Regions from separate parts of the Streptomyces rectiverticillatus genome, predicted to be linked through region 2. Evidence: predicted binding sites of a transcription regulator. Region 2 holds the regulator's gene; each other region holds the start of a gene.
The links. The regulator HrcA, encoded in region 2, represses chaperone genes, less so after heat shock. The targets are predictions, from matches to a motif close to TTNGCACTCNGNNNNNCNGAGTGCNAA.
Positions count from the first base shown of each region.

Region 1: the regulator HrcA is predicted to act here: its motif matches at 1,092-1,118, upstream of groES (co-chaperone GroES).
Region 3: the regulator HrcA is predicted to act here: its motif matches at 2,027-2,053, upstream of groL (chaperonin GroEL).

Region 1 is NZ_CP040752.1:3,225,659-3,228,929, reverse strand. Features, by position in the region: gene FGW37_RS13775 (polysaccharide deacetylase family protein) at 12-890, shown strand; gene groES (co-chaperone GroES) at 1,268-1,576, shown strand; gene groL (chaperonin GroEL) at 1,683-3,271, shown strand, end outside.
Region 2 is NZ_CP040752.1:2,458,164-2,461,434, reverse strand. Features, by position in the region: gene FGW37_RS10600 (DUF3097 domain-containing protein) at 1-378, opposite strand, end outside; gene FGW37_RS10595 (MBL fold metallo-hydrolase) at 384-1,136, opposite strand; gene hrcA (heat-inducible transcriptional repressor HrcA) at 1,334-2,350, shown strand; gene dnaJ (molecular chaperone DnaJ) at 2,351-3,271, shown strand, end outside.
Region 3 is NZ_CP040752.1:4,378,744-4,382,014, reverse strand. Features, by position in the region: gene FGW37_RS19185 (PTS transporter subunit EIIC) at 1-189, shown strand, start outside; gene groL (chaperonin GroEL) at 242-1,864, opposite strand; gene FGW37_RS19175 (cold-shock protein) at 2,210-2,416, opposite strand; gene FGW37_RS19170 (MoaD/ThiS family protein) at 2,840-3,115, opposite strand; gene thrC (threonine synthase) at 3,221-3,271, opposite strand, start outside.

The DNA of each region.
Region 1 (3,271 bases), 770 kb from region 2:
CAATCGCAGGCGTGAGCTTCCCTATATCCGGCCCGATTCCCGCCCGCGCGGCCACTGCCACCACGCTCCTGCTGGCCCTGCTCCTCAGTGGCTGTTCTTCCAGCTCGTCCGGCGGCGGCGAGGGGGCGGCGTCCGCGTCTGCCGCGCCGCGTACGGACACGGCGTCTTCGCCCCCGGCCTCCGCTGTCCCGGACGCCGCCGCCTACCGCCGCTGGGGTCTGGACAAGCCCCTCGCCGCGCCGCCCGCCCCGCCGGCCGTCAAGCTGACGGACGCGATGAGGGCCGGCGCCTCGCCCAGGGTGATCCGGCGTGTGCCCACCAACGACAAGGTCGTCTTCCTGACCTTCGACGACGGGGCGGAGAAGGACCCGGAATTCGTGAAGATGGCCAAGGACCTGAAGCTGCCCTTCACGATGTTCCTCACCGACGACATCGCCCGCGCGGGCAGCGGCTACGGCTACTTCGAGCAGCTGCAGGGCGAGGGGAACCGCAACGGCATCCACAACCACACCCTCTCCCACCCCAACCTCCGCACCCTCTCCGCCGACGCGCAGCGCCGCGAGGTCTGCGGCCAGCAGGAGGTCCTGGAGAAGCGGTACGGCAGCAAGCCGCCGCTGTTCCGCCCGCCCTACGGCAATTACAACGACGCCACCCTCGCCGCGGCCGGCAGCTGCGGGGTGAAGGCGCTGTTGCTGTGGGAGGCGACGATGCAGATCAACGACATGCGCTACGCGGACGGCGGCAAGCTGCGCTCCGGCGACATCGTCCTCGCCCACTTCCGCGGCCCCTCGGAGCTCAAGGGCACGACCATGACGCAGATGGTCGCCAACATGCTGCGCAGCATCGAGCGGCAGGGGTTCACCGTGGCGCGCCTGGAGGATTACGTATAGGGCCCCCGTGCGCACAGCAGGCCGTGCGACGCCCAGCGGGCCGTGCGCCCAGAGCGCCGTACGCGCCGCATGAGAATCCGGAGGATTACGACCCGCGGCCCGCGGGCAGATCCACCTCCGCGCCGGAACGCCGGAGCGCGCCGCCCCGACCGGCCGGGTGCTTACCCACAGGGGTGAACTGCAAGCTCGCCGCACGGCGAATTGGCACTCCGCTTGACCGAGTGCTAACCGCGTCATAGTCTCGGCTCCGTTGGCACTCTCCACCCGGGAGTGCCAAACACAGCGACGGGCAGAATCCGGCACCCGCGACGACGGATCCTCCTGGTCGCCACCTCAGACAGATAACCCCGTGAATCTCCGAAGGGGGAGGTCGGATCGTGACGACCGCCAGCTCCAAGGTTGCCATCAAGCCGCTCGAGGACCGCATCGTGGTCCAGCCGCTCGACGCCGAGCAGACCACGGCCTCTGGCCTGGTTATTCCGGACACCGCCAAGGAGAAGCCCCAGGAGGGCGTCGTCCTGGCCGTGGGCCCGGGCCGCTTCGAGGACGGCAACCGCCTTCCGCTCGACGTCCAGGTCGGCGACGTCGTGCTGTACAGCAAGTACGGCGGCACCGAGGTGAAGTACAACGGTGACGAGTACCTCGTCCTCTCGGCTCGCGACGTGCTCGCGATCATCGAGAAGTAATTCACCCCGTTTGATGTGATCTGCGCCCCTGGTCCCCGTTTCCGCGACTACCGTCCGGACAACCGGGCGCCGGGGCGCAGTTCGTTTGAGAGGACTTGAAGCAACCATGGCGAAGATCCTGAAGTTCGACGAGGACGCCCGTCGCGCCCTCGAGCGCGGTGTCAACAAGCTGGCGGACACGGTCAAGGTGACGATCGGCCCCAAGGGCCGCAACGTCGTCATCGACAAGAAGTTCGGTGCCCCGACCATCACCAACGACGGCGTCACCATCGCCCGTGAGGTCGAGATCGAGGACCCGTACGAGAACCTCGGCGCCCAGCTCGTCAAGGAGGTGGCGACCAAGACCAACGACATCGCGGGTGACGGCACCACCACCGCGACCGTCCTGGCCCAGGCGCTCGTCCGCGAGGGTCTGCGCAACGTCGCCGCCGGCGCCTCCCCGGCCGCCCTGAAGAAGGGCATCGACGCCGCGGTCAAGGCCGTCTCCGACGAGCTGCTCGCGACCGCCCGCCCGATCGACGACAAGGCCGACATCGCCGCCGTCGCCGCCCTGTCCGCCCAGGACAAGCAGGTCGGCGAGCTCATCGCCGAGGCGATGGACAAGGTCGGCAAGGACGGTGTCATCACCGTCGAGGAGTCGAACACCTTCGGCCTGGAGCTCGACTTCACCGAGGGCATGGCCTTCGACAAGGGTTACCTGTCGCCCTACATGGTCACCGACCAGGAGCGCATGGAGGCCGTCCTCGAGGACCCGTACATCCTCATCCACCAGGGCAAGATCTCCTCGATCCAGGACCTGCTGCCCCTGCTCGAGAAGATCATCCAGGGTGGCTCCTCCAAGCCGCTGCTGATCATCGCCGAGGACGTCGAGGGCGAGGCGCTCTCCACCCTCGTCGTCAACAAGATCCGTGGCACCTTCAACGCCGTGGCCGTCAAGGCCCCGGGCTTCGGTGACCGCCGCAAGGCGATGCTGGGCGACATGGCCACCCTGACCGGCGGCACCGTCGTCGCCGAGGAGGTCGGCCTCAAGCTCGACCAGGTCGGCCTGGACGTGCTGGGCTCCGCCCGCCGCGTGACCATCACCAAGGACGACACCACGATCGTCGACGGTGGCGGCAACACCGAGGACGTCCAGGGCCGCGTCGCCCAGATCAAGGCCGAGATCGACGCCACGGACTCCGACTGGGACCGCGAGAAGCTCCAGGAGCGCCTGGCCAAGCTCGCCGGCGGCGTCTGCGTCATCCGCGTGGGTGCGGCCACCGAGGTCGAGCTCAAGGAGAAGAAGCACCGTCTGGAGGACGCCATCTCCGCGACCCGCGCCGCGGTCGAGGAGGGCATCGTCTCCGGTGGTGGCTCCGCGCTCGTCCACGCCGTCAAGGTGCTCGAGGGCAACCTGGGCAAGGAGGGCGACGAGGCCACCGGTGTCGCCGTCGTCCGCCGCGCCGCCGTCGAGCCGCTGCGCTGGATCGCCGAGAACGCCGGCCTCGAGGGCTACGTCATCACCTCCAAGGTGGCGGAGCTCGACAAGGGCCAGGGCTTCAACGCCGCGACCGGCGAGTACGGCGACCTGGTGAAGGCCGGCGTCATCGACCCGGTCAAGGTCACCCGCTCCGCCCTGGAGAACGCCGCCTCCATCGCCTCCCTGCTGCTCACGACCGAGACCCTGGTCGTCGAGAAGAAGGAGGACGAGGAGGC
Region 2 (3,271 bases):
GGCGTCGTGGCGGCCCTCCACGTAGATGCGGCCCGCCCGGGCGACGCGCGCCCGCGCCCCGGGGACGGCGATCGAGCCGGAGGCGGTCCGCGCGGGCCCCTGAGGAGCGCGTGCCGCACCCGTAGGGCGTACGAGGGTGACGACGCGCCCCTCCAGCAGGAAGCCGCGGGGCTCCATCGGGAAGACCCGGTGCTTGCCGAAGCGGTCCTCCAGAGTGACGGTCGGCCCCTGCGCCGTCTTCTCGCACCGGATCACCGCCCCGCAGAACCCGGTGGTGACCTCCTCGACCACGAGGTCGGCCTCGGCGGCCACCTCGGGCGCGGGCTGCTGCTTCTTCCAGGGAGGAGTGAGATCGGGTCCGTACTGTCTGCTGCGCATGGCGATCATTCTTCCCGGGACACGCCGAAGCGTGCCGCCAAGGCGTCCCGCTGCGCCCGTACGAACGCCGCGTCCACCACCGCCCCGTGCCCCGGCACGTACAGCGCGTCCTCGCCGCCGAGCGCCAGCAGCCGGTCCAGGGCCGCGGGCCACCGGTGGGGCAGCGCGTCCGGCCCGGCCTGGGGTTCGCCGGACTCCTCCACCAGGTCCCCGCAGAAGACGACCTCGGGTGCCCCGCCCGAGCCCGCGACGAAGACCGCCAGGTCGTGCGCGGTGTGCCCGGGCCCGAGGTTGGCGAGGAGCACCTGCCGCCCGCCGCCCAAGTCCAGCGTCAGCTCCCCGCTGACCGGGTGCCGGGGCGTGACGAGCCGCTCGGCGGCCTCCGCGGCGGCCCCGGGCGCGAGCCCGTACCGCTCCGCGTCCAGGCGCAGCTCCTTGCGCTCGCGCCGCATCAGGTCGGCGGCGCCCACGGCCCCGTACACCTGCGTGCCCGGGAAGGCCGCCGTGCCGAAGACGTGATCGAAGTGGGGGTGCGTCAGAGCGATATGCGTCACTTCCCGGCCGAACAGCTCCCGCACCTCGCGCCCGAGCCCCGCGCCCTCCGCGACCGTCGAGCCGGTGTCCACGAGCAGCACGCCCGTACTGCCCGCGACGGCCCCGACGGTGGCGTCCCACGTCGGCATCCGGCGGCGCGCGACGCCCGGCGCGAGCCGCTCCCACCGTGCTGCATCCCCCTGGCCTTGCTGACCGCTGTCCATACCAGGACGCTAGCGGGAGCGCGGTACGGTTGCCCGTCCGGAGTCCTCCCGCGGGCGGGCGGCGGGCACGCGGCGGGGACGGCTCTTGCCCTGCCTGTGGTGCACGGCCGTACACTGGCTGGAGGGCTTTGGCACTCGCGACTGCTGAGTGCCAGGAACGGGCCCCGTAAGACGGTCTGGACTTGGAGGTGCGCGCGATGCTGAGCGAACGCAGGCTCGAGGTGTTGCGCGCCATCGTCCAGGACTATGTGGGCACAGAGGAGCCGGTCGGCTCCAAGGCCCTCACCGAGCGGCACCGGCTGGGCGTCTCCCCGGCCACGGTGCGCAATGACATGGCCGCGCTGGAGGAGGAGGGCTTCATCGCCCAGCCGCACACCAGCGCCGGCCGCATCCCGACCGACAAGGGCTACCGGCTCTTCGTCGACCGCCTGGCGGGCGTCAAGCCCCTGTCGACGCCGGAGCGGCGCGCCATCCAGAACTTCCTGGACGGCGCCGTCGACCTGGACGACGTCGTGGGCCGCACGGTCCGCCTGCTGGCGCAGCTGACCCGGCAGGTCGCGGTGGTGCAGTATCCGTCGCTGACCCGTTCGACGGTGCGCCACGTGGAGCTGCTCTCGCTGGCCCCGGCCCGCGTCATGCTCGTGCTGATCACGGACACCGGGCGGGTCGAGCAGCGCATGATCGACTGCCCGGCCCCGATCGGCGAGATCTCCCTCGCGGATCTGCGCGCGCGGCTCAACAGCCGTGTCGTGGGCCGCCGGTTCACGGACGTCCCGCAGCTGGTGGCGGATCTGGCCGAGTCCTTCGAGCAGGAGGACCGCGGAACCGTTTCTACGGTGCTGGCCACCCTGCTGGAGACGCTGGTCGAGGAGACCGAGGAGCGGCTGATGATCGGCGGCACCGCCAATCTCACCCGTTTCGGTCACGACTTCCCCCTCACCATCCGGCCCGTGCTGGAGGCGCTGGAGGAGCAGGTCGTGCTGCTGAAGCTGCTGGGCGAGGCCAAGGACTCCGGGATGACGGTGCGCATCGGTCATGAGAACGCTCACGAGGGACTGAACTCCACATCGGTCGTCGCCGTCGGCTACGGTTCGGGCGACGAGGCAGTCGCCAAACTCGGCGTGGTCGGACCGACCCGCATGGACTACCCCGGAACGATGGGAGCGGTACGCGCAGTGGCACGTTACGTCGGACAGATCCTGGCGGAGTCGTAAGTGGCCACGGATTACTACGCGGTCCTGGGCGTACGGCGCGACGCCTCGCAGGACGAGATCAAGAAGGCCTTCCGCCGCCTCGCCCGCGAGCTGCACCCGGACGTCAATCCGGACCCGAAGACGCAGGAGCGGTTCAAGGAGATCAACGCCGCCTACGAGGTGCTCTCGGACCCGCAGAAGAAGCAGGTCTACGACCTCGGCGGCGACCCGCTCTCGGCGTCCGGCGGCGGTGGCGGCGCCGGTGGCTTCGGCGCGGGCTTCGGCAATTTCTCCGACATCATGGACGCCTTCTTCGGACAGGCGTCGCAGCGCGGCCCGCGCTCGCGCACCCGGCGCGGCCAGGACGCCATGATCCGTCTCGAAGTGACCCTCGACGAGGCCGCCTTCGGGACGACCAAGGAGATCCAGGTCGACACCGCCGTCGTCTGCACCACCTGCAGCGGCGAGGGCGCGGCCCCCGGCACCTCCGCCCAGACGTGCGACATGTGCCGCGGCCGCGGCGAGGTCTCGCAGGTCACCCGCTCCTTCCTCGGCCAGGTCATGACCTCCCGGCCGTGCCCGCAGTGCCAGGGCTTCGGCACCGTCGTGCCCACCCCCTGCCCGGAGTGCGCCGGCGACGGCCGCGTCCGGTCGCGGCGCACCCTGACGGTCAAGATCCCGGCCGGTGTCGACAACGGCACCCGGATCCAGCTCGCGGGCGAGGGCGAGGTCGGCCCCGGCGGCGGCCCCGCCGGCGACCTGTACGTCGAGATCCACGAGAAGCCGCACACGGTCTTCCAGCGCCGCGGTGACGACCTGCACTGCACGGTCACCATCCCGATGACGGCCGCGGCCCTCGGCACGAAGGTGCCGCTGGAGACCCTGGACGGCGTCGAGGAGATCGACATCCGCCCCGGCACGCAGTCGGGCCAGTCGATCCCG
Region 3 (3,271 bases), 1.9 Mb from region 2:
GGCCCGGGCCGGGCGGTTGCGGTCTACGGGGCGGGCCTGCTGGTGGGCTACGCGGCGGGATTCGCAGCGACGTACGCGTTCGGCCTGAGCCGCCGCTCGCTGCGGGAGCTGAACGCGGAACGAGCCGCGGAACACGCCGCAGAAAAAGCCGCGGAGAACAACGGCCCGAGGGCGGCACCCCCCGCGTAGGGGAGTACCGCCCTCGGGCGCGTACAGCGTCAGGACAGGTGATCCGTCAGGATCAGAAGTCCATGTCACCGCCCGGCATGCCGCCCGGAGCGGCCGCGGCGGCCTTCTCCGGCTTGTCGGCGATGACGGCCTCGGTGGTGAGGAAGAGCGCAGCGATGGACGCGGCGTTCTGCAGGGCGGAGCGGGTGACCTTGGCCGGGTCGATGATGCCCTCGGCGACCAGGTCGACGTACTCGCCCGTGGCGGCGTTGAGGCCGTGGCCCGGGGTCAGGTTGCGCACCTTCTCCACGACGACGCCGCCCTCGAGACCGGCGTTGACCGCGATCTGCTTGAGCGGGGCCTCCAGGGCCAGCTTGACGGCGGCGGCACCGGTGGCCTCGTCGCCCTCGAGCTCCAGCTTCTCGAACACCTGGGAGGCCTGCAGCAGGGCCACGCCACCACCGGCGACGATGCCCTCCTCGACGGCCGCCTTCGCGTTGCGAACGGCGTCCTCGATGCGGTGCTTGCGCTCCTTGAGCTCGACCTCGGTCGCGGCACCGGCCTTGATGACGGCCACGCCGCCGGCCAGCTTCGCGAGGCGCTCCTGGAGCTTCTCGCGGTCGTAGTCCGAGTCGCTGTTCTCGATCTCGGCGCGGATCTGGTTGACGCGGCCCTGGACCTGGTCGCTGTCACCGGCACCGTCGACGATGGTCGTCTCGTCCTTGGTGATGACGACCTTGCGGGCGCGGCCGAGCAGGTCGAGACCGGCGTTCTCCAGCTTGAGGCCGACCTCCTCGGAGATGACGGTGCCACCGGTGAGGATGGCGATGTCACCGAGCATGGCCTTGCGGCGGTCGCCGAAGCCCGGGGCCTTGACGGCGACGGACTTGAAGGTGCCGCGGATCTTGTTCACGACGAGCGTGGACAGGGCCTCGCCCTCGACGTCCTCGGCGATGATCAGCAGCGGCTTGCCGGACTGCATGACCTTCTCCAGGAGCGGCAGCAGGTCCTTGACCGAGCCGATCTTGGAGTTGACGATCAGGATGTACGGGTCGTCGAGGGACGCCTCCATACGCTCCATGTCGGTGGCGAAGTACGCCGAGATGTAGCCCTTGTCGAAGCGCATACCCTCGGTGAGCTCCAGCTCCAGACCGAAGGTCTGGGACTCCTCGACGGTGATGACGCCTTCCTTGCCGACCTTGTCCATGGCCTCGGCGATGAGCTCGCCGATCTGGGTGTCGGCGGCGGAGATGGAGGCGGTGGAGGCGATCTGCTCCTTGGTCTCCACGTCCTTGGCCTGCTCGAGCAGGGCACCGGAGACGGCCTCGACGGCCTTCTCGATACCGCGCTTCAGCGCCATCGGGTTGGCACCCGCGGCGACGTTGCGCAGGCCCTCGCGGACCAGGGCCTGGGCGAGGACGGTCGCGGTCGTCGTGCCGTCACCGGCGACGTCGTCCGTCTTCTTCGCGACCTCCTTGACCAGCTCGGCGCCGATCTTCTCGTACGGGTCCTCGAGCTCGATCTCCTTGGCGATGGAGACACCATCGTTGGTGATCGTGGGGGCGCCCCACTTCTTCTCGAGGACGACGTTGCGGCCCTTGGGGCCGAGGGTGACCTTGACGGCGTCGGCGAGCTGGTTCATCCCGCGCTCGAGACCGCGCCGTGCCTCCTCGTCGAACGCGATGATCTTGGCCATGTGAAGTGGTCCTCCCAGGACGGGGTGGAGACTGCTCCGGACCGCACTGGCGCCCGCGACGGACGGCCTGCGTACCCTGCGGTTCCTTGCCCCGCCTGGCCCACGGACCTCACCGACGGTCCAAATCTGTCACTCTCACTCGGAGAGTGCTAAGCCCAATGATTAGCACTCGACCAGGGAGAGTGCAAGCGCCTTCGGGGGACGGTCACGCGCACGGGGCGCGGGAGCAGGGGCCCCAGGCAGCCGTACCCACCCCACGCGCCCCGCACACGCGCGAGGGGCCCGCACCCCGTGAGGTGCGAGCCCCTCTGCAAACCGAGCGAGCCGGTGGTCGATGCGCCGCGATCAGACCTGCTGCAGCTTCACCATGTCCGCCTGCGGCCCCTTCTGGCCCTGCGAGATCTCGAACTCGACCCGCTGACCCTCCTCGAGGGTGCGGTAGCCGTCCATCTGAATCGCGCTGTAGTGGACGAATACATCCGCACCACCGTCGACCGCGATGAAGCCGTAGCCCTTCTCCGCGTTGAACCACTTGACGGTGCCCTGAGCCATGCCTAACTCCCCTATTACTGGCCCTTGCGCAGGACCGCACTTCGCGGACCCGGGTCAGACCTCACCCCCTGGCAGCCCAGTGGGTGTGCGCCGGAACGCGTCGACCGCGGCTGAATGTATCTGCACGGATGCCGTCTGCAACAGGTCACTCGGACGAGAATTCCGGGCATGGCCGATCGAGAAAATCGGCTGAACTCCGGGTATTTCAGGGCAAGTCGGGCCGGGTATAACGCAACCAACCCGGCATTTCGTGCACACACTTCGCGCACAACTTGACGGGTTCTCATATGCGTTCGGCACTGACGCCGGGCGGGGATCGCCTCAACTGTATCGCGCTCAACAGGCGGAATCGCCCCGTCCGCTTTACGGACGAGGCGATTCCGGGGACGTCGTGCGGCAATAACGGAGGAACCCTGCGAAACCTCAGCCGCCCGCGACGGCCGGGATGACGGAGACGGCGGAGCCGTCGGGGGTGGGCGTCTGCAGCCCCTGCTCGAAGCGGACGTCGTCGTCGTTGACGTAGACGTTCACGAACCGGCGCAGCTTGCCGGCGTCGTCGAGCACACGGGCGGCGATACCGGTGTGGCCGGCCTCAAGGGACTGAATGACCTCGGCGAGGGTCGCACCCTCGGCGGTGACTTCGGCCTTCCCGCCGGTGTAGGTGCGCAGGATGGTGGGGATACGAACGGTGACGCTCATGGGGTACTCACCTTCGGTAAAACGAGTTGTGGGCAGCTGTCCCGCAGGGCTGGGGGCACCCCCGGACGGAGTTTGGGGGAGGGTGGGCACAACGGCCCGCAGACGTCAGCGGACGGACAGCCCCGCGGCGCGGAAAGCCTCCAGTGACGGCCGGAT